One region of the Pseudomonas sp. TE3-3-F2023 genome, then DNA from elsewhere that is predicted to be linked to it. Evidence: riboswitches for the same ligand, from Rfam matches in the RefSeq annotation. Region 1 holds a riboswitch; each other region holds the start of a gene.
What was found. Region 1 has a riboswitch for cobalamin ahead of cobO (cob(I)yrinic acid a,c-diamide adenosyltransferase). Riboswitches for the same ligand answer to the same signal wherever they lie in the genome.
Positions count from the first base shown of each region.

Region 2: it holds a riboswitch for cobalamin, as region 1 does, so the genes downstream of both, cobW (cobalamin biosynthesis protein CobW) here and cobO (cob(I)yrinic acid a,c-diamide adenosyltransferase) in region 1, are expected to answer to the same signal.
Region 3: it holds a riboswitch for cobalamin, as region 1 does, so the genes downstream of both, V3314_RS13220 (ABC transporter substrate-binding protein) here and cobO (cob(I)yrinic acid a,c-diamide adenosyltransferase) in region 1, are expected to answer to the same signal.

Region 1 covers NZ_CP145113.1:2,159,026-2,165,805, reverse strand. Annotated here, with positions in the region: gene cbiB (adenosylcobinamide-phosphate synthase CbiB) at 1-807, opposite strand, end outside; gene bluB (5,6-dimethylbenzimidazole synthase) at 804-1,454, opposite strand; gene V3314_RS09860 (cobyrinate a,c-diamide synthase) at 1,451-2,743, opposite strand; gene cobO (cob(I)yrinic acid a,c-diamide adenosyltransferase) at 2,740-3,351, opposite strand; cobalamin riboswitch at 3,471-3,691, opposite strand; gene V3314_RS09850 (hypothetical protein) at 3,859-4,437, shown strand; gene V3314_RS09845 (hypothetical protein) at 4,630-4,824, opposite strand; gene V3314_RS09840 (sorbosone dehydrogenase family protein) at 5,520-6,780, shown strand, end outside.
Region 2 covers NZ_CP145113.1:3,292,765-3,299,544, forward strand. Annotated here, with positions in the region: gene V3314_RS14875 (branched-chain amino acid aminotransferase) at 56-1,075, opposite strand; gene V3314_RS14880 (ATP-binding cassette domain-containing protein) at 1,212-2,789, opposite strand; gene V3314_RS14885 (hypothetical protein) at 3,115-3,474, opposite strand; cobalamin riboswitch at 3,572-3,785, shown strand; gene cobW (cobalamin biosynthesis protein CobW) at 3,885-4,952, shown strand; gene cobN (cobaltochelatase subunit CobN) at 4,956-6,780, shown strand, end outside.
Region 3 covers NZ_CP145113.1:2,904,918-2,911,697, forward strand. Annotated here, with positions in the region: gene V3314_RS13200 (hypothetical protein) at 1-325, opposite strand, end outside; gene V3314_RS13205 (OprD family porin) at 431-1,771, opposite strand; gene V3314_RS13210 (ABC transporter ATP-binding protein) at 1,788-2,576, opposite strand; gene V3314_RS13215 (iron ABC transporter permease) at 2,573-3,589, opposite strand; gene V3314_RS13220 (ABC transporter substrate-binding protein) at 3,589-4,599, opposite strand; cobalamin riboswitch at 4,710-4,908, opposite strand; gene V3314_RS13225 (DUF1624 domain-containing protein) at 4,937-6,103, opposite strand; gene V3314_RS13230 (TonB-dependent receptor) at 6,307-6,780, opposite strand, start outside.

The sequences.
Region 1 (6,780 bases):
TGGCCCGTCACCCAGGCGTGGCCGCTCATGCAGCTCGCCGTGGTACACCGCCGGGCCACCGAGTTCCACACCTAACGCACCAGCACCGGCGGCCATCACCGGCCCGGCATTGGGGCTGTCCCACAGCGGGCCTTGCTTGCGCCAGCAGGCCAGGGCCAGCCGGGTCTTGCCCAGCAGCGCGTAGGTCAACGCAACCAGCCTGGCAGGAATATAGTTGAGCAAATCGTCGACACGCGCTGCGCACCAGCCAAAGCGCTCGAAGCGCTCGTTGCGATAGCCCCACATGGCATCCAGGGTGTTGCTCAGGCGGTACAGCACCACGCCCGGCGCGCCTGCGACCACGAACCAGAACAGCGCGGCGAATACCGCATCGCTGCCATTCTCCAGCACCGATTCGGTGGCCGCCCGGGCCACCGCAGATTCGTCCAGTTCGCGGGTTTCGCGGCTGACCAGGTAGCCCACACGGCGCCGTGCTTCTTGCAGGTCACCCTGGCGCAAGGCACTGGCCACCGGCAACACGTGCTCGCCCAGGCTGCGCAGCCCGACGGCGCAGTACAGCGCCAGCACGTCGACCAACCAGCCGATGTACGGCAGCCAAGAGAGGATCAGCGCCACCAGGGTAAGCGGCACCACGGCCAGGAACCATGCGCTTACCCCGTGGCTGCGCCAGCCGCGCCCTCCGGCATTCAGGCGGCGCTCGAGGTTACCGGCCATGTTGCCGAAGGCCACCAGCGGGTGGCGCCGCTGCGGTTCGCCCAGCAGGGCATCCAGGGCCACCCCAGCCACGGTCAGCAAGGCCACGCTCATTGGAGCTCTCCCCATTGGTTCTCAAAGAGCATTTCACTCAAGGGCCGTTCCTCGGCCCAGTTTTCCAGCACCAGCATCGGTGCCGGGTAGAACTCGGTCACCGGCCCCAGGCACAGCACTGCGACCGGCTTGGCCCCGGCCGGCATGCCCAGCAGCGCCCCCAGCGCCTGCGGGTCGAACAGCGACACCCAGCCCATGCCCAGGCCTTCGCCACGGGCTGCCAGCCACAGGTTCTGGATGGCGCAGGCCAGCGAGGCCAGGTCCATTTCCGGCAGGGTGCGGCGGCCGAAGATATGCGGCTCGCGGTTGTCCATCAGGGCGGCCACCAGCAGCTCGGCGCAGTCGTTGATGCCTTCCACCTTCAGCTTCATGAAGGCGTCGGAACGTTCGCCCAAAGCTTCGGCGGTAAGCACCCGCTCTGCTTCCACCAAGGCCTGGATGCGCGCACGCAGGTCGCGCCGGGTGATGCGGATGAAACGCCAGGGCTGCATCAACCCGACGCTGGGCGCCTGGTGCGCGGCAGCCAACAGGCGGCCCAGCACTTCCGGGGCCACTTCGCCACCGGCGAAATGGCGCATGTCACGGCGTTCGCCGATGGCCCGGTAGATCGCGGCGCGCTCGGCGTCGCTGTAGGCGTGTTCGCTCATGGTCGCAATAGCGCCGCCGCCGCGTCCGGGTTGGAGGGGAAGTAGAAGTGCACGTAGGACGCCGTCAGCCGACCCAGGCGGTAAACCGCTTCGTTGCCACGCCCGCCGTTGGGGCTCAGGCCACGCGCAATCGGCTGCAGTGCGGTATTGGTCAGCGAATGGTGATAGGTGTGCCCGCGCAAGGTGCCTTCCGGCAGCTCCACCGCCTGCAGGGCCAAGGCAGCCAGGCGCTTCTGCATGGTTGCCTCGCCAGGCAGCAGGCCAAGCAGTTCGGCACGCTCGCCGGCCACGTCGGTCAGGGCATCGAGCAGGTACAACATGCCGCCGCACTCGGCCAGCAACGGTTTGCCCTGGGCGTGGTGGGCGCGTATAGCCTCGCTCATCGGCGCATTGGCGGCCAGGGCGTGGTGGTGCAGCTCGGGATAACCGCCCGGCAGATACAGGCTGTCCACTGCCGGCAGTTCGCGGTCGTGCAGCGGCGAGAAGAACTCGAGCTGTGCGCCCAGGTTGCGCAGCAGGTCGAGGTTGGCGCCATAGGTGAAGGCGAAGGCCTCGTCCCGCGCCACGCCAATGCGCACACCGGCCAACGAGGCAGTACTGGCTTGCGGCTCGGGTTCGGCAAAGCTCACTGGCGGCGGCAAGGCAGCATCGCAACTGGCGCCAAGCGCCTCGGCAGCGGCATCCAGGCGCATGTCCAGGTCGTTCAGCTCGCTGGCCTGGACCAGCCCCAGGTGGCGGCTGGGCAGCTCTATACCACGCTCGCGGGACAAGCCGCCGTACCAGCGCAGGCCCTCGGTCAGGCTACCTTCCAGCAGTTGCGCGTGGCGCAGGCTACCCACCCGGTTGGCCAGCACACCGGCAAACGGCAGGTCAGCCTGGTAACGTGCCAGGCCCAGGGCCAGGGCGCCGAATGTCTGGGCCATGGCCGTGCCGTCGATCACCGCCAGCACCGGCACCCCGAAGTGGCGCGCCAGGTCGGCGCTGGACGGCGTGCCGTCGAACAGCCCCATCACCCCTTCGATCAGGATCAGGTCGGCCTCGCCGGCGGCTTCCCACAGCAGGCGGCGGCTTTCCTCGGCGCCGATCATCCACAGGTCGAGCTGGTACACCGGCGCGCCGCTGGCCCGCTCGAGGATCATCGGGTCAAGAAAGTCGGGCCCGCACTTGAACACCCGCACCTTGCGCCCGAGGTTGCGGTGCAGGCGGGCCAGGGCGGCGGTGACGGTGGTCTTGCCCTGGCCAGAGGCCGGTGCCGCGATCAGCACGGCGGGGCAATGGCGCTGGCTCACAGTTCCACGCCCTTCTGTGCACGGATGCCAGCCTGGAACGCGTGCTTGAGCATGCCCATCTCGGTCACGGTGTCGGCCAGTTCGATCATCTCGGGTTTCGCGGCACGGCCAGTGACGATCACATGCTGCATTGGTGGGCGGGCCTGGATGTCCGACAGCACCTGGTCAAGGTCGAGGTAGCCGTGCTTGAGGGCGATGTTCAGTTCATCGAGCACCACGAACTGCACGCTCGGGTCTTGCAGCAACTGGCGCGACACGGCCCAGGCAGCTTCGGCGGCAGCGATGTCGCGCTGGCGGTCCTGGGTTTCCCAGGTAAAGCCCTCGCCCATCACGTGGTAGCGCACCTGCTCGGGGAAGCGGCGGAAGAACAGCTCCTCGCCGGTGCTGTTGCGGCCTTTGATGAACTGCACCACACCGCACTGCATGCCATGGCCCAGGGCGCGTGCGAGCATACCGAAAGCCGAGCTGCTCTTGCCCTTGCCATTGCCGGTCAGCACCAGCAGCAGGCCGCATTCGTTTGGGGAATTGGCGATGCGTTCGTCGATGATCGCCTTCTTGCGCTGCATGCGCGCCAGGTGGCGTTCGTCGCGTTCGGTGGATTCGCTCATCAGGGTTCTCCGCTGGCTGGCACCACGGCAACGCGCAGCGACAGGTAAAAGGCGGGCACACGGAGAACGCGCAGGGGCCGTGGCCGTACGCCACGGTGCACCGCGCATCACCCTCCGTGATGCCGTTGGCAGTATCAGGCCGGTCTCCGGGCTTGTGAGCGGGTCTTGGCCCAAGCCTGCGCGCCTTCCCGGGTGCTGACACCCAGTGGCCCTGCGCGGCCGCGACTCACCTACCGTTGCGGGGGCAGCGCCGGAATCGCGCCATGCTGGCACCCACCGGCTTCCCAGTTTCACCCTGCCCAGTCGGGGCTGGCAGGGCACCTGAAACACGCGCGAAGGTTAGAGGGTTGCACCGGGAGCGTCAATCGAAGCAGGCCGCTTTGCAGTCGAACAGGCACGGCCTGGGTAATGGCCAATTTACCTGGTTGTGCCACACTGGAGGCAGTGATATCACATAGCCATCATTTTCGGCTGAACGCGATTACAACGATAACAGGAGAGCGCAGCATGCGAGGCCAGATCATCAACAACCCGCGCCTGGAGTTTCTCGCCCCGGTGCTGGAGCGCTGGGGCGACTGCATCGACCGCTTCAACCGGTTTGCTGGCGATGCGGAAGCACCTTACTGGCATGGCGCCGCCGCCAATACCGGGCTGCTTGCCGCAGCGGCGTGGCAGGCTGAACTGGCGGCGCTGCAGCAGTTTGCCGGCAAGAAGCAGCGCGACGAAGGCGAACACGAAGGGCGCTGCGACCTGTCGATCAGCAGTGCCGATGAAGCGCTGTACCTCAGTGTCAGCCAGCGCTGGCCAAAAATCGCCCGGCTTGACATGGCCGAAGCCCTGCAGCAGACCGCTGCCCTCGCGCGCCAGGTGGCCTACCCCAGCCAGTTGAAGGCCGGGGCGCTGTTCATCAGCCCGTGGAAGGCTGGCCAGCATGCCAGCCCCGAGGAACTGCAGGACCTGGTCGACGATCTGCAGAAACATACCGCCTGTGCCATCGCCTGGTACTTCCCGTATGCCTATCGCAAGTTGCACAACGAGCTGGGGCAGTATTTCCCGGGGGTGGCGTTGTTGCTCAAGCAGGCTTGAATCAACTCCGGCTCGGGCCGGGCGACGTGGCTTCTGTGGGAGCGGGCGTGCCCGCGAAGAATCCAGCGCGGTGGCTGGCACCGGCTGCGCCGGTGTTCGCGGGCGCGCCCGCTCCCACAGAGCCCCATTTAAGTTTCCTGTCGTAGTGAAGCGAGCCACCGCAGGTGCCCCACGCACAGCCATCATGAGGAGTCAATCCCGATTACTGGTATTACACGGCTGCGGTTTCTGACGATTTTTGCTTTTGCTCTTGCTCTTGCTCTTGCTCTTGCTCTTGCTCTTGCTCTTGCTCTTGCTCTTGATCTTGATCTTGATCTTGATCTTGATCTTGATCTTCGCGACTTCAGGAGGCCGAGCAGAGGTCTTGCGGAGGGAGGTGACGGGCATGGATGCCCGTCAAGCGCTGAGGCCCCATGGATGGGGCCTGCAGCGCGTACTCCCGGGAGCAAGACCGGCGCGAGGGAACCCCGGAGCGCAGCGGAGGGGCCGGATGATGGGAGCGCAGCGTTTTTTGGTTACTTTTTGTCGCGTTTGACAAAAAGTGACTCGCCGTAAGGGCGAAAAGGTGAGTAAGCGTCGCCATCGTAAATGGACTATGCGCGAGATCAAAACCAGCACTTTTCCGCTCTTCGCTCTTCGCTTTCAAGCGTGGGCATCAACAACAGGGTCAACATTCATTTTCGAAGGTGGCGCTTAATCACCTTTCCGCCCTTACGGCGGGTCACTTTTTGTCAAACGCGACAAAAAGTAACCAAAAAACGCTGGCTCCTATCATCCGGCCCCTACGCTGCGCTCCGGGGTCCCCTCGCTACGGGCCTGCTCCCGGGAGTACGCGCTGCAGGCCCCATCCATGGGGCCTCAGCGCTTGACGGGCATCCATGCCCGTCACCTCCCTCCGCAGTCCCTCCGCTCGGCCTCCTGAAGTCGCAATCGGCGGCGCCTGAACTATTGCGCGCTTAAAAGCAAAAGCAAAAGCAACGGCAAGGCAAGGCAAGGCAAGACAAGACAGTTGGATGGTTCCGGGAACCTGGCGAATGTCACCGACCTCTCAATTCATAGGCCCTGTTAGGAGGTCGCCGCCCATGAAACACCTGACGCCTTGGTTATTGGCCGCCAGCCTGACGGCCTGCGGCGAAACCGCCCTGCTGAATGTACTCGACGGCAGTGGTCCAACGCCCCAGTTGCCTGCTCCGGTCAAGACCACCCTCCCCACGGTGAATATCGCCCCAGCAGTGGGCTGGCCCAAGGACGTCAAGCCCGAAGCAGCACCAGGCACTGAGGTGAAAGCGTTCGCCAGCGGGCTCGACCACCCTCGCTGGCTATACCTGCTACCCAACGGCGACGTGCTGGTGGCCGAAACCAATGCCCCGCCCAAGCCCGAAGATGGCAAGGGCCTGCGCGGTTGGGTAATGAAGAAGGTGATGAAGCGGGCAGGTGCAGGCGTGCCCAGCGCCAACCGCATTATCCTGCTGCGTGATGCCGACCACGACGGCGTCGCCGAAATCCGAACGACCTTCATCGAAGAGCTCAACTCACCGTTCGGCATGGCCCTGGTCGGCAAGGACCTCTACGTCGCCAATACCGACAGGTTGCTGCGTTTTCACTATGAGCCCGGTGCCATGCAAATTCGCAATGAAGGCCAACCGGTGGTCGAGTTGCCAGGCGGGCCGCTCAATCACCACTGGACCAAGAACGTGATCGCCAGCCCTGATGGCAGGAAGCTTTTCGTGACAGTAGGCTCCAACAGCAACGTAGGCGAAAACGGTATGGACAAGGAACAGGGACGCGCCGCGATCTGGGAAGTGGACCCCGCCAGCGGCCAGCACCGCCTGTTCGCCACCGGCCTGCGCAACCCTAACGGCCTGGCCTGGGAGCCGCACAGCGGTGCGTTGTGGACGGCAGTCAACGAGCGTGACGAGATCGGCAGCGATCTGGTACCGGATTACATCACTTCCGTCAAGGACGGCGGTTTCTATGGCTGGCCCTACAGCTACTATGGCAGCCACGTGGACGAGCGAGTGCAACCGCCAGCGCCTGAAAAAGTGGCCCAGGCGCTGGTGCCCGACTACGCAGTGGGTCCACACACGGCATCGCTGGGGCTGGCATTCGCCGAACCGAACGGGCTACCACCGCCCTTCGAACAAGGGGCATTCGTGGGCCAGCACGGGTCGTGGAACCGCAAGCCACACAGTGGCTACAAGGTGATTTTCGTGCCGTTCGACCGGTCAGGAAAACCCTCGGGCAAGCCGGTGGACCTGCTTACCGGGTTTCTTGATGAGCATGGCAAGGCCCAAGGGCGCCCGGTCGGCGTAATCACCGACGGGCGTGGCGGCGTGCTGGTGG
Region 2 (6,780 bases), 1.1 Mb from region 1:
AAAAACGGGGCATGCCATCGCTGGCATGCCCCGTTTTTCAAGCCGCTAAAGCGTCTCAGGCAACCTTGACGATCCAGCCAGCCGGTGCTTCCACGTCACCGCTCTGAATACCGGTCAGCTCGTTGTAGAGCTTCTGGGTAACCGGGCCGACCTTTTCCAGGTCGTGGAACACGTGCAGTTTGCCGTTGTACTCGATGCCGCCGATCGGGGTGATCACCGCCGCGGTACCGCAGGCGCCGGCTTCGACGAAACGGTCCAGCTTGTTGATTTCCACATCGCCTTCGATCACGGTCAGGCCCAGGCGCGATTGCGCCAGTTCCATCAGCGACAGGCGGGTGATGCCTGGCAGCACCGAAGCCGATTTCGGGGTGACGAACTCGTTGTTGGCGGTGATGCCGAAGAAGTTGGCCGAACCGACTTCCTCGATCTTGGTGTGGGTCAGCGGGTCGAGGTAGATGGCGTCGGCGAAGTTGGCTTTCTTCGCTTCTGCACCCGGCTGCAGGCTGGCGGCGTAGTTGCCACCGACCTTGGCCGCGCCAGTGCCTTGCGGGGCAGCGCGGTCGAAGCTGGAGATCTGGAAGTTGTGCGGCTTCATGCCGCCCTTGAAGTACGAGCCAACCGGGATGGCGAAGATCGAGAAGATGAACTCGGGGGCGGTGCGCACGCCAATGTTGTCACCGGTGCCAATCACGAACGGGCGCAGGTAGAGGGCGCCTTTACCATGCGGAGGCACAAACTTCTCGTTGGCCTTGACCACTTGCTTGCACGCCTCGATGAACACATCGGTCGGCACCTGCGGCATCAGCAGGCGGGCGCAGCTGCGCTGCATGCGGGCGGCGTTCTGGTCCGGGCGGAACAGGTTGATCGAACCGTCCTTGCAACGGTAGGCCTTGAGGCCTTCGAAGCACTGCTGGCCGTAGTGCAGGGCGGTGGAGCCTTCACTAATGTGCAGTACGTTGTCTTCGGTCAGGGTGCCCTTGTCCCACTCGCCATTGCGCCATACGGACAGGTAGCGTTTGTCGGTCTTGATATAGTCGAAACCGAGCTTGTCCCAATTAATGCTTTCGTTGCTCATGACACCCTCATTGTCTTGCAAGTGCCCGATTGCTCGGGCTGCTGTTATATGCGCACCACGCCACCATAATACATCCGTGGCAGATCGGGAACGGCCAGTCACGAATTGATAGCCTGCAATGCATTTATTGCGGCGTTTACAGGTGCAGGTACTCGTCCAGCGCCAGCTGGTCGAGCAGTACCTGGTCGTGGGACGCCACCACCAGCGCCCCGCGAAACTGCCCGAGCATGTGTTCCAGTGCGGCCAGCGATGGCAGGTCCAGGTGGTTGCCGGGTTCGTCCAGCAATAACAGGTCGAGCGGCCGTTCGCGGTATAGCACGGCGGCCAGTGCCGCCTTCATCCGCTCACCCCCGCTGAGCAGGCTGCTGGGTAGTTCGATGCGGGCCGCATCCAGGCCCAGTTGCGCCAGGCGGCTGCGCAAGTCGCCCTGGGCCAGCGTCGGGTTTGCCTGGCGCAGGTGCTCGAGCACACTGGTATTGCCTGGCAGTGCGCTGCAGTGCTGGTCGAGCAGGGCGGTTTCCCCACTGAGGCGCAGGCTCTCGGTTGGTGCTGGCAACTCACCGTTCATCAGCCTGAGCAGGGTGGACTTGCCACTGCCATTGGCGCCTACCAGGCCCACCCGCTGGCCCAGGCACACGCGCAGGTTCAGTGGTTTGCGCGTCCCGCGTGGCAGGCGCAGCGCCTGCAGGGCCAGCACTTCGCGGCCTGGATGACGCTGCGGCGTGGGTGCATGCAGGGTAATGGCGCTGTCCTGCTCGACTTCGCGGGCGGCGTCACGCACTTTGCCCTGCAGCGCCTGCCGGGCGTCGCGATGGTCGCGGCGCTGTTTGCCCGCAGTGGCCTGACTGCGCTCCTGCTGGCGGTCGACCAGGATCTTGGCCTGGTTGGCGTGCCTGGCATTGCGCCCGGCGCGGGCTTGATGACGTTCCAGGTCTTCGCGCTGACGCTGCAGTTCGCGCGCCTGGCGTTGCTCCTCCTGTTTCAGCCGGGCAAGTTGCTGTTGGGCCTGCGCTGTCTGGCTGGCTTTCTGGGCCGAATAGAAGGTGTAGTTGCCGCCATATGCCCGCAAGCCCAGGCTGGATAATTCGACGATGCGCGTCATGTGCGCGAGCAGGCTGCGATCATGGCTGATCACCAGCAAACCCCGGTCCCAGGCTTCGATCATGCCCAATAGTTGGGCGCGGGCGTCGCTGTCCAGGTGATTGCTCGGTTCGTCGAGTATCAGGTAGTCCGCTTCGCTGAGCCAGGCGCCGACCAGCGCCACGCGCATGGCCTGACCACCGCTCAGGCTGTGGGCGGGCTGGTGCCAGTCGAGTTGGCCCAGGCCGTGGCGTTGCAGGTGCCCCTGCAATTGCTCGCGAATATCCCAACGTTCGCCGACGGCGTCGAAGTCACTGGGTGCGACACTGCCTTGCTCGATGCGCTCCAGCGCAGCGAGCACCGCGCCCACCTGGGCCAGGTCGGCGACCGTGGCGCTGTGCTCGATCACCTGCTGGTCCAGAAGATGGACGCGCCCAAGGCGCCGACACTGGCCGCTGCTTGGTTCGCGCTGGCCGGCAAGTATCTGCCCGAGCAGGCTCTTGCCCACACCGTTGCGCCCGACCAGGCCGGTGCGGCGTTGGTCGAAGGTTTCGCTGAGGTCGGTAAATAACAGCCTGCCGTCAGGCAAGGCCAGGGAGACGCTGTCCAGCGTCAGGATCGACGTGTTCGTCATGCACAACTCCACAAATGCCGCGACATCTCCGGAGCGAACCGGAGGCTGAAGACTGGCCGTCGAAGTGACGGCGGCATCAATGGCGCATTGGACGAATACCTCGTGACAGGGGAATGCGTAGCCTAACGGATAGAGGCATTGTTGTCGCGGGAAAACACATTCCGCGAGTGCGCCACGGACCCTGTGGGTGAGGGTTCACCCGCGAGACAGGCGACGCGGTGGATGGCACGGGCTTCGCCCGTGTTCGCGGCTAAACCCGCTCCCACATGGCCGGCGTCGCCCTTAAGGCGTGCACCGGACCTGCAGGGCCGCGCATGCCCCTGGTTCAGCGCCCCACCAAACGCCTGGTCCAATCGCCCCCGTGGCTCTGCTGGCTCGCCTCTTCACTGTCAAACCGTACATGCCAGGCTGGATGATCCAGCTGAATGCCGGCCTGCTCCAGCGCAAGGCCCGTCAGCGCGAGCATGCGCATTTTGGCGTCGCCCGCCAAGGCGGCGGCCTTTTCGGCCTCTCGCTCGAATACCCAGGTAATACGCAGGCTGGCCGGAAACTCCTCGAGAGCCAGACGATGGGTAAGCCAGCTGAAACCGACGATCTCCGCCTTGGCGGTTTCGCAGGCTTCGGTCAGGCAAGCCACCAGCTCACGCTCCAGGCGTGCCATATCGCGCTTGTTCAGGGGTTTCACCGGGGGCCTCGCTGCTCAAAGCCACCACTCTAACGCAGTTGCGGCACTTGTTGTCGGCCAGCCCGACAGCAATGGTTGACCACCCGCCAGCCACTGCGTAGCCTTGCCACTTCGAGGTTCTTCGGCCAGGCCGAAGCTAAGACGGGAACGCGGTACAAGCCGCGGCTGCCCCCGCAACTGTAAGCACCGACAACGGATCGACACAGCCACTGCGCCCGCGCGCGGGAAGGCGTCATCCCGCCAGCCTGCTGCACCAGCGGGCACATGGAACGGTGCGAGCCAGGAGACCTGCCTCGTCACGTTTTCGACTTTCAACCGGGCGGGGTGATCCGGTGGCGAACAAGCCCGGCCGGCCTGGCCTGCGGCTGTCGTCCTGCATGCCCGCGCCAATCTGCCAAGGGCAATGCGACATGAAAACACTGGCCAAGCTCCCCGTCACCATCGTCACCGGCTTCCTCGGCTCGGGCAAGACCACCTTGCTGCGCCACATGCTCGACAACGCCCAGGGCCGCCGCATTGCGGTGATCGTCAACGAGTTCGGCGAACTGGGCATCGACGGCGAAATCCTCAAGCAGTGCAGCATCGGTTGCACCGAAGAAGAAGCCACCGGTCGCGTCTACGAGCTGGCCAACGGCTGCCTGTGCTGCACCGTGCAGGAAGAGTTCTTCCCGGTGATGCGCGAGCTGGTGGCACGCCGTGGCGACCTGGACCATATCCTCATCGAAACCAGCGGCCTGGCCCTGCCCAAACCGCTGGTGCAAGCCTTCCAGTGGCCGGAAATCCGCAATGCCTGCACCGTCGACGCGGTGATCACGGTAGTCGACAGCCCGGCCGTGGCCGCCGGCACCTTCGCCGCCTACCCGGACCAAGTCGATGCCCAGCGCAAGCTCGACCCCAACCTGGACCACGAGTCGCCGCTGCACGAACTGTTCGCCGACCAGCTGGCCAGCGCCGACCTGGTGGTGCTGAACAAGGCCGACCTGATCGACGCCGAAGGCCTGGCCAAGGTCCGCGCCGAGGTGGCCGAAGAACTGCCGCTGGCGGTCAAGGTGATCGAAGCCAGCAGCGGCAAGCTGCCGCTGGAAGTGCTGCTGGGCGTGGGTGCCGAGTCCGAGGCGCACATCGATGGCCGCCGTACCCATCACGACTCGCACCATGACGGCGATGACCATGACGATCATGACCACGATGCCTTCGACTCCATCTCCATCGACCTGCCAGAAGCCGACGAAAGCCTGCTGCTCGACGCCCTGACCCAGTTGGTGGTGGAATTCGGCATCCTGCGCGCCAAAGGCTTCGCTGCCATCCCGGGCAAGCCGATGCGCTTGCTGGTACAGGGCGTGGGCACCCGTTTCGACAAGCACTTCGACCGCGCCTGGCGCGCCGACGAACCGCGCATCACCCGCCTGGTGCTGATCGGCCAGGACCTCGACGCCGCCCAGCTGGAAGCGCGCCTGCGCCAGGCACTGGGCGCCTGACCCATGCACCTGCTGCGGACCCAGCCCGGCGGCTTCGTGCCGGATGACAGCATTGCCGACCTCGGCCAGACGCCCGCCGAGCTGGTGATTCTCTGCAGCGGCGATTCCCATCTGGCATTGCTCGCCGATACCGCCGAGCAATTGCCCCAGGATTACCCCAGCCTGCGCCTGGCCAACCCGATGCAGGTACAGAACCATGCCTCGGTCGACCTTTACGTCGACCAGGTACTTCGCCATGCCAAGGTCATCCTGGTGTCGCTGCACGGTGGCGTCGGCTACTGGCGCTATGGCGTCGAGCAGCTGGTCGAGCTGGCCGGCCGAGGCGTGCAACTGATCCTGGTGCCGGGCGACGACCGCCCGGACCCGGAACTGACCAGCCTGGGCAGTGTCAGCGGCGAGCAGGCCGAACGCCTCTGGCACTACTTGCGCCAGGGCGGCAAGGCCAACGCCATCAACCTGTTCAACTGCCTGGCCAGCCAGTGGCTGGGCCGCGACTATGCCTGGGACGAACCACAGCCTTTGCCGCGCACTGCCGTGTATCACCCGGCCAAGGGCAGCGCCACGCTGGAGGACTGGTACCCGCAGTGGCTCCCCGAACAGCCAGTGGCGCCGCTGCTGTTCTACCGCTCGCACCTGCAGGCGGCCAACACCGCGTTCATCGATGTGTTCTGCCAGCGCCTGCAGGCCGCCGGGCTCAACCCGTTGCCGATCGCCGTGGCCAGCCTAAAGGAAAGCGCCTGCCTGGAGCAGGTCGAAGCCTGGCTGGACGAGGTGGGGGCCGAAGTGCTGGTCAACACCACCGGCTTTGCCCTGTCCAGCCCCGAACGCCCCAACCTGCGCCCGTTCCGTCGCGACATCCCGGTGCTGCAGGCCATCTGCGCGCAAGACAACCAGCCCGGCTGGGAAGCCAGCGAACAGGGCCTGGGGGCGCGTGACCTGGCCATGCACATTGCCTTGCCCGAACTGGACGGGCGCATCATCACCCGCCCGGTCAGTTTCAAGGACATGGCCTGGCGCAGCGAGCGCAGCCAGTCCGACGTGGTCTGCTACCGCGCCCACCCCGAGCGCATGGACTTTGTCGCCGAACTGGCCCGCCGCTGGGTCGAGCTGGCGCGCCTGCCGAATGCGCAAAAGCGCGTGGCCCTGGTGCTGGCCAACTACCCGACCCGGGATGGCCGCATTGGCAACGGCGTTGGCCTGGACACGCCAGCGGCGGCGCTGAACATTCTCAAGGCCCTGCAGGCCGAAGGCTATCCGCTGGCCGACTTGCCGGGCAGTGGCACGCAACTGATCCACCAGTTGCTCGGCGGCGTGACCAACGACCTCGACCATCTGGACCTGCGCCCCTGTGCGCAGAGCCTGAGCCTGGCCGACTACCAGGCCGCCTTCGAGCGCCTGCCAGAGGCCAACCGCCAGGCTGTGCTGGAGCGTTGGGGGCCGCCGCAGCAAGACCCGATGTACCGCAGTGGCCGGCTGATGGTGGCCGGCCTGCGCTTTGGCTTGACCTTCGTCGGCATTCAGCCGGCGCGGGGTTACCAGGTGGACCCCAGCGCGGTGTACCACGATCCGGACCTGGTGCCGCCGCACGGCTACCTGGCGTTTCACTTCTGGCTGCGCCATGCCTTTGCCGCCGACGCGGTGATCCATGTCGGCAAGCACGGCAACCTCGAATGGCTGCCCGGCAAGGGCGTCGGGTTGTCGGCACAGTGCTGGCCGGACGCCTTGCTCGGCCCGCTGCCGAACATCTACCCGTTCATCGTCAACGACCCGGGCGAGGGTGCCCAGGCCAAGCGCCGCACCCAGGCGGTGATCATCGACCACCTGATGC
Region 3 (6,780 bases), 750 kb from region 1:
CGCGGGCCTTGGCCGGGTCTTGGGTGGCCTCGACGATGGTGGCGAATTCGGCATTGCTGAAGTTCTTTTCGCTGTACAGGCGGAACAGGTCCTGGCGCTGGTCCTCGACGGTCAGGTGCTTGCGCAGCACGCTCTGGATGGTCGCTTGCGAAAGCTGCGGGTGCGTGCGGCCGAGCAGCGCGGCCATGCGCTCGATATTGTGCGTGTAGGCATCCTGCAGCGGCAGCTGGGCCAGGATCTGTTCTTCGCGGGAGGGTTTCTGGTCGCAGGCGGTGAGGGCTGCAGTCAGCAGCAGGGGCAGCAGCAACTTCTGGAAGCGAGGCATGGCGTGGCCTGGTTGGGCAGTGAGTGCTGCCGATTATACGGCAGTTGTGGTTGCCTGATGGATTTTGAGGGCTGCCTTGCAGCCCCATTCAGGCAACGCGGAACATCAGAACCCACCCCCCAACGGCCATTCCACCGCCAACCGTATCTGGTCCCCATCCAGCTCCGCCTGCGCCGTATTGCCCCGATGCACGTTATGCCGCAGCGAAAACGCGGTGCCCTTGGCCTTGCCGCTCTGCACCACATACCGGGCCTCCAGGTCGCGCTCCCAATGCTTGCCCCCCTTGCCATAACCCAGGTAGGCATACCCGCCCGCAGGGTCGACATGGCTGCCGTCGATATCGAACCCGCGCACGTACAACGCCGTCAGGTTCAACCCCGGTACGCCATAGGCGCCCATGTTCAGGTCATAGCGCGCCTGCCACGACTTTTCGTTTGGTGCGTTGAAGTCCGACATCTGCACCGCGTTGGCAATGAAAATTGCCCCTCGCGTCACGTAGTCGAACGGCGTGTTGCCGTCCACCTGCTGCCAGCCCAGGCTGAAACCGTGCGGCCCGTGGTCGTAACGCGAGACCAGGCTCCAGGTGGTGTTGTCGATGTGCCCGGACAGCGCCTTGCCGGTGTCGGTGGTGCGGTACAGGTTGAGGTCGAGGGTGAGGCTGCGGCGCTCATCCAGGGCATGGCTGAGGGTGCTGCCCAGGTAATGCTGGTTCCAGCTGTCCTGGTAGCGTGAGGTGTACAGGCTGCCGCTGAAGACGGCGCCGGGGTTCCACACCACGCCGGCCAGGTCGAAGCTGTTGCCCTGGCGGCCATTGGAGTAGTTCACCACGAAACCCTGATCGTGGCTGGAAGCATTGCGGTCGGCGTTCTCGTTGAAATGCCCTGCCACCAGCCTGAGGTTGTCGAACTCGGTACTGTCAAGGAAGAACCCGGTCGCGGTCTCGGGCAGCAGGCGGCTATCGGACGAGCTGAACACCGGGGTCTTGACCCGTTGCTCACCGTAGGACAGCACGGTATCGGACATGCGCAGTTTCAGTGCCGCGCCGGCACGGCTGTATTCGTTCTTCGGGTGCCCCTCGTTATCCACCCCGAGCAAGCGTGCCTTGCCCACGCGCCCGCCGCCGCTGTCGAGTTGCACGCCCAGGTAGGCGTGGGCGTCGACCCCGACACCGACCAGCCCCTGGGTAAAACCGGACCGGAAGGTGCCCATCAGGCCATAGGCCCATTCCTCGGCCTTGCCGCTACGTTCATTGCGCGGCTTGTAGGCGTTGCGCCCGGCACTGTTGCGCCCGCCGTGTTTGTAATCGCGCTGGTCGAATACGCTGCGGTTGAGCAGGCTCCAGCGGCCATCCTCGACAAAACCGTTGCTTTGCGACTGGGCGGAGTCGGCCAGTGCAGGGGGGGCGAGCAGGGCGCTGGCGAGCAGCAAAGGGACAGAGCGCGACATGGGCAGAACTTCCTGTTCAGGGGGCGCGAAAACGCAGGATGCGCGCGCCGTCGAAAGGGTCGATGAGGTAATGGGCGTGCACGCCGAAGGTGTTCAGCAGGCGCTCGGGTGTAAGCACCTCGAGCGGTTTGCCGAGGGCGACCAGGCGGCCCTTGTCGAGCACCGCGATGCGGTCGCAGGTGAGCGCCTGGTTGAGGTCATGCAGGGCCACCAGGGTGGTCACCGGCAAGGCCTGCACCTGCTGCAACAGGCTCAGCTGGTGCTGGATATCCAGGTGGTTGGTCGGCTCGTCCAGCAGCAGCACCTGCGGCCGCTGTGCCAAAGCACGGGCGATGTGCACGCGCTGGCGTTCGCCACCCGACAGCGACCCCCACAGGCGTGTGCGCAGGTGCAGGGCGTCGAGGTCGGCCAGGGCCTGTTCGACGATCGCGTGGTCCTCCCGGGAGAACGGCGCCAGCGCCGACAGCCAGGGGGTGCGGCCCAGGGCAACGGCATCGAACACGCTGATCGCATCGAGGGTGTCGGCCTGCTGTTCGACCAGCGCCAAGGCCTGGGCGACCCGGCGGCGGGGCAACCGTGCGAGCGGTTCCCCCAGCAGTTGCACGCCGCCGTTGCCTGGCTTGCGCAGCCCGGCCAGCACCTTCAGCAGCGAGGATTTGCCGGAGCCGTTGGGGCCGACGATGCCCAGGGTTTCACCGGCGACAACGCTCAGTTCGATATTGCTGAGCACGGTATTGCCGGCCAGTTGCAGCCCCAGGTTCTGGCAACTCAAGGGGGCCATCCGTACCGCCGTCATGACCGTCATGGGCGCCCCCGGCGGCTGATCAGGATCAACGCGAAGACCGGTGCGCCGAGCAGCGCGGTGACCACGCCAACCGGGATCACCTGGCCAGGGATCAAGGTGCGCGACAGGATGTCGGCGGCAATCAGGAACAGTGCCCCGCCCAGTGCGCTGGCGGGCAGCAGGCGGCTGTGCCCGGGGCCTAGCAGCAGGCGCAGGGCATGGGGGATCACCAGCCCGACAAAACCGATGGCGCCGACGATGGACACCATCACGGCGGTCACCAGCGCCGCGCAGCTGATCAGCAGCAACTGGGTACGCCGCACCGGGATGCCGAGCGACGCCGCCGAGTCGGCACCGAAGGTGAAGGCATCCAAGGCACGGCGATGCCACAGGCACACCAGCAGCCCGAACAGTACAACCGGCACGGCCAGCCACACCGAAGGCCAACGTACGCCACTGAGGTTGCCCAGCAGCCAGAACAGGATGCCGCGTGCCTGCTCGGCGGTGGCCGACATGGTGATGAGGAAGGCGGTAAGGGCGTTGAACAGTTGCGAGCCGGCGATTCCGGCAAGGATCACCTGGGCATTGTTGCTGCTGGGGCCGGCTGCCCGGGCCAGTACCAGTACCAGGGCGAACGCTGCCAGGGCGCCGATGAAGGCGCCGCCAGACATGCTCAGCGCCAGGCTGCCGAAACCCAGCAGGCCCACCAGCACCGCACCGGTCGAGGCGCCGGCAGACAGCCCCAGCAGGTAAGGCTCGGCCAACGGGTTGCGCAACAGTGCCTGGAGGATCACGCCGCAGGTGGCAAGGCCGGCGCCGCAGGCCGCAGCAACCAGGGTGCGGGGCAGGCGGTAGTTCCAGACGATGCCGGCGTCGATCGGGTCGACCGGGTAGCCGGCCTGCCACAGGTGGTTGGCCAGCACCTGGCTGACCACGCCGGGCGACAGGTTGGTTTCGCCGATGGCGGTGCCGGCCAGCAGGGCTGCCAACAGGGCGGCCAAGGCAACGGCGATGCAGGGTAGCAGGCGCATCATCACTGGGCTGCTTTGCCGCTGGCGAAGGCGGCAGCCAGCGTCTGCAGGCCGCTGAACAAGCGAATGCCGGCCTGCATGGCGTCGGCGTCGAGGATGATGATGCGGTCGTGCTTCACCGCGTCCATGTTGCGCGTTACCGGGTCGCTACGCAGGAATGCCAGCTTCTTCTCGTAGTCGTCGGCGGGGTAGCGGCGGCGGTCCATGCGGGCAATGATCAGCCAGGTGGGGTTGGCCTTGGCCAGGGTTTCCCAACCTACGGTCGGCCATTCTTCGCTGGACTCGACCACGTTGCGCACGCCGAGGGTACGCAGCATGAAGTCGGCGACCCCCTGGCGGCCCGCCACGTAGGGGGCGGTGTGCAGGTCGGCGCTGGAGAACCAGAACAGCGCCGAGGTGGCTGCCAGGTCCTTGTCGGCCAGTTGCGCCCTGGCACTGTCCAGGCGGCTTCTGAGCTCGGTATTCAGGGCCGTGCCACGGTCCTGCACGTCGAAGATTGCCGCCAGCTGGCTGACGCTCTTGTAGATGGTGTCGACCTGGAACGCCTGCAGGCGGGTGCCATCGGCGCCCACCAGGTTGTCCTTGCCTTCGCAGTCCGACGGCAGCAGGTAGGTGGGGATGCCCAGTTCATCGAACTGCTCGCGGGTGCCGACCACGCCCTGGGCACCGACCATCCATTCGAACTGCACCGTCACCAGTTGCGGGCGCTTGCCCACTACCGCCTCGAAGCTGGGTTCGTTGTCGGCCAGGCGCGGCACCTTGGCGTTCTGCATCTGGTACTCGGGCAGCACGTTGTTGAACCACAGCGAGGTGGCTGCAAGCTTGTCGCCCAGCCCCAGCGCGTAGAGCATCTCGGTACCGGCCTGGCCAATGGTGACCGTGCGTTGCGGCGCCTGGGCGAAGGTTTGCGGCTTGCCGCAGTTGTCGACCGTCAGCGGGTAATGGGTGGCAGCAGCCTGGGCCAGGCCGGTGAGGCCGAGGCCGGCGAGCAGGGTGGCAAAACGGGGCAGCATGCTGGGCGATCTCCTATCGGACAGTTCGGGTGAGGAACGCACGGACAGGCATCGCCGAGCCCCCGCTGGCGGCAGGGGCAACACTGATGGCCAATCCCGGACACCCCGCCGGTTGGTGAATGTAGGCCGGCAGGTCTCCTGACTGGTGCGTCATGGCCTGGCTCCGGCCTTCCCGGGTTCGTGGCCCAGTGGCATCGATGGAGCAGGCTCGGCACCTACAGTTGCGGGGGCAGTTCCGTTTGGCCCGAATTGGCGGGCCTGGGATTCCCTATTGATTCCGTGGTGGAAACCGGCGGCCGGCATGGTAGACCATCGTGCCGCCGGGTGAAAACGCTTTTCAAAAGTACTTCAGCCAGGTGATGTCGCGCCGCTGCGCCTTCAGGCGGGCGAACCAGCGCACCGGCAGGTACAGCGAAACCGCCAGCAGCGCTGCCCCCAGCCACACCGCAGGGATGCCGTCGAAGCCGAAGTAGTCGCCATGGTTGCGGCCAAACAGCGCCACGCTGGCCAGGTACAGCAGCTTCAGCACATACAGGTGCAGCAGGTAGAAGAACATCGGTGCCGCGCCGAACACCGCCAGGGCACTGATCCACCGGGCCTGGCCGGCGCGTTCGAAGGCGCGCAGCAACAGCAGGCCGCAGCCCAGGGTCAGGGCCAGGAACAGCAGCGACGGCGGGTATTTGGTGATGTTGAAGAAGCTCATCAGGGTTTGCGTGACGGTCGGGTAAGCGCTCCACGGCGCCTCGCCGTAGCCGTTGACCAGGCGCAGCACGACAAAGCCCAGCAGCGCGATCAGCCCGGCCAGCAGCAGGCGATGCTGGCGTTGGCCGGCCTCGCTGGCACGGGCGAACCACGGGCCCAGGCCATAGCCCAGGGCGATGACACCGATCCACGGCAGCACCGGGTAAGAGGTACGCAGACGCAGGCTTTCGGAGTACTCCAGCCAACCCCGGTCATGCAGGATCGCCCAAGGCACATGCAAGGCTGATTCGACGCCAAAGTGCAGGCCATCGAGCAGGTTGTGGCCGGCGATGATGATTGCGCCCAGGGCGATCAGGGCGGCGCGTGGCAACCAGACCAGCAGCGACAGGGCGATCATGCTCACGCCGATGGCCCAGATAACCTGCAGGTAGATGACGCTGGGTGGCAGCTGGAACGTCCAGGCGAAGTTGACCAGGGTGAATTCCAGCACCACCAGGAACAGCCCGCGCTTGAACAGGAACGCCGAGACATCGCCGCGGCCCTGGTGTTTCTCGCCGTACAGCCAGGCTGACAGCCCGGTCAGCATGACGAACACCGGCGCGCACAGGTGGGCCAGGGTGCGGCTGAAGAACAGCGAAGGCTCGGTGGTATCGATGGCCATCGGGTCGCTGACCTGGCGGTGCAGGAAAAAGGTTTCGCGGACGTGGTCCAGGAGCATGAACAGGATCACCAGGCCGCGCAGGGCATCGATGCTCTGCAGGCGCTGGGTGAGCAGGGTGGGGGTGGCACTGGCGCTTGTCATGGGAATTCGCTGATAGGAATGGATGTCAACTGAAACGTTATCTTATAACTAAATGGTGGTGAGTTGGTAACTGTTTTTGTGGGGCCTATACCGGCCCTTTCGCGGGCTTGCCCGCTCCCACAGGAATTTCACCCATTCTGAAACCTTTGCAGTACCTGTGGGAGCGGGCAAGGCCGCGAAGAGGCCGGTGCAGGCAGTTCAGGTCAGAAGCTGTAATCCACCGTCGCAAAGTACGACCGTGGCATCCCCATCAGCCACTGCTGGCCACTGAACGCCGACTGCACATACTCACGGTCGAACAGGTTGTTCAACTGCAACCCCAGCCGCACATCCGGCAACACCTGCCAGCCGATGTCGGCATCGACCACGGTGTAGCCGGGGGCGCTTTGGGTGTTGGCGGTATCGGCATATCGTTCGTCCACATAACGCGCGCCAATGCCGGCCTCCAGCCGCTGGCCGAAGCCTTTGCTCAGCCACAGGTTGGCGGTACGCCGCGGGACATTGGCCGGGTGATTGCCCGCACGGTCCTGCGCCACGGCGCCAACCATTTCGTCGAAGTCGTCGTACCTTGCGCGCACGATCGCCGCGTTGGCCGACACCTGCCACTGGTGCGCCAGCGCCAGTTCCAGGGTTGCCTCCAGGCCGTCGGACGTCTGCTGGCCAGCCTGCTGCTTCTC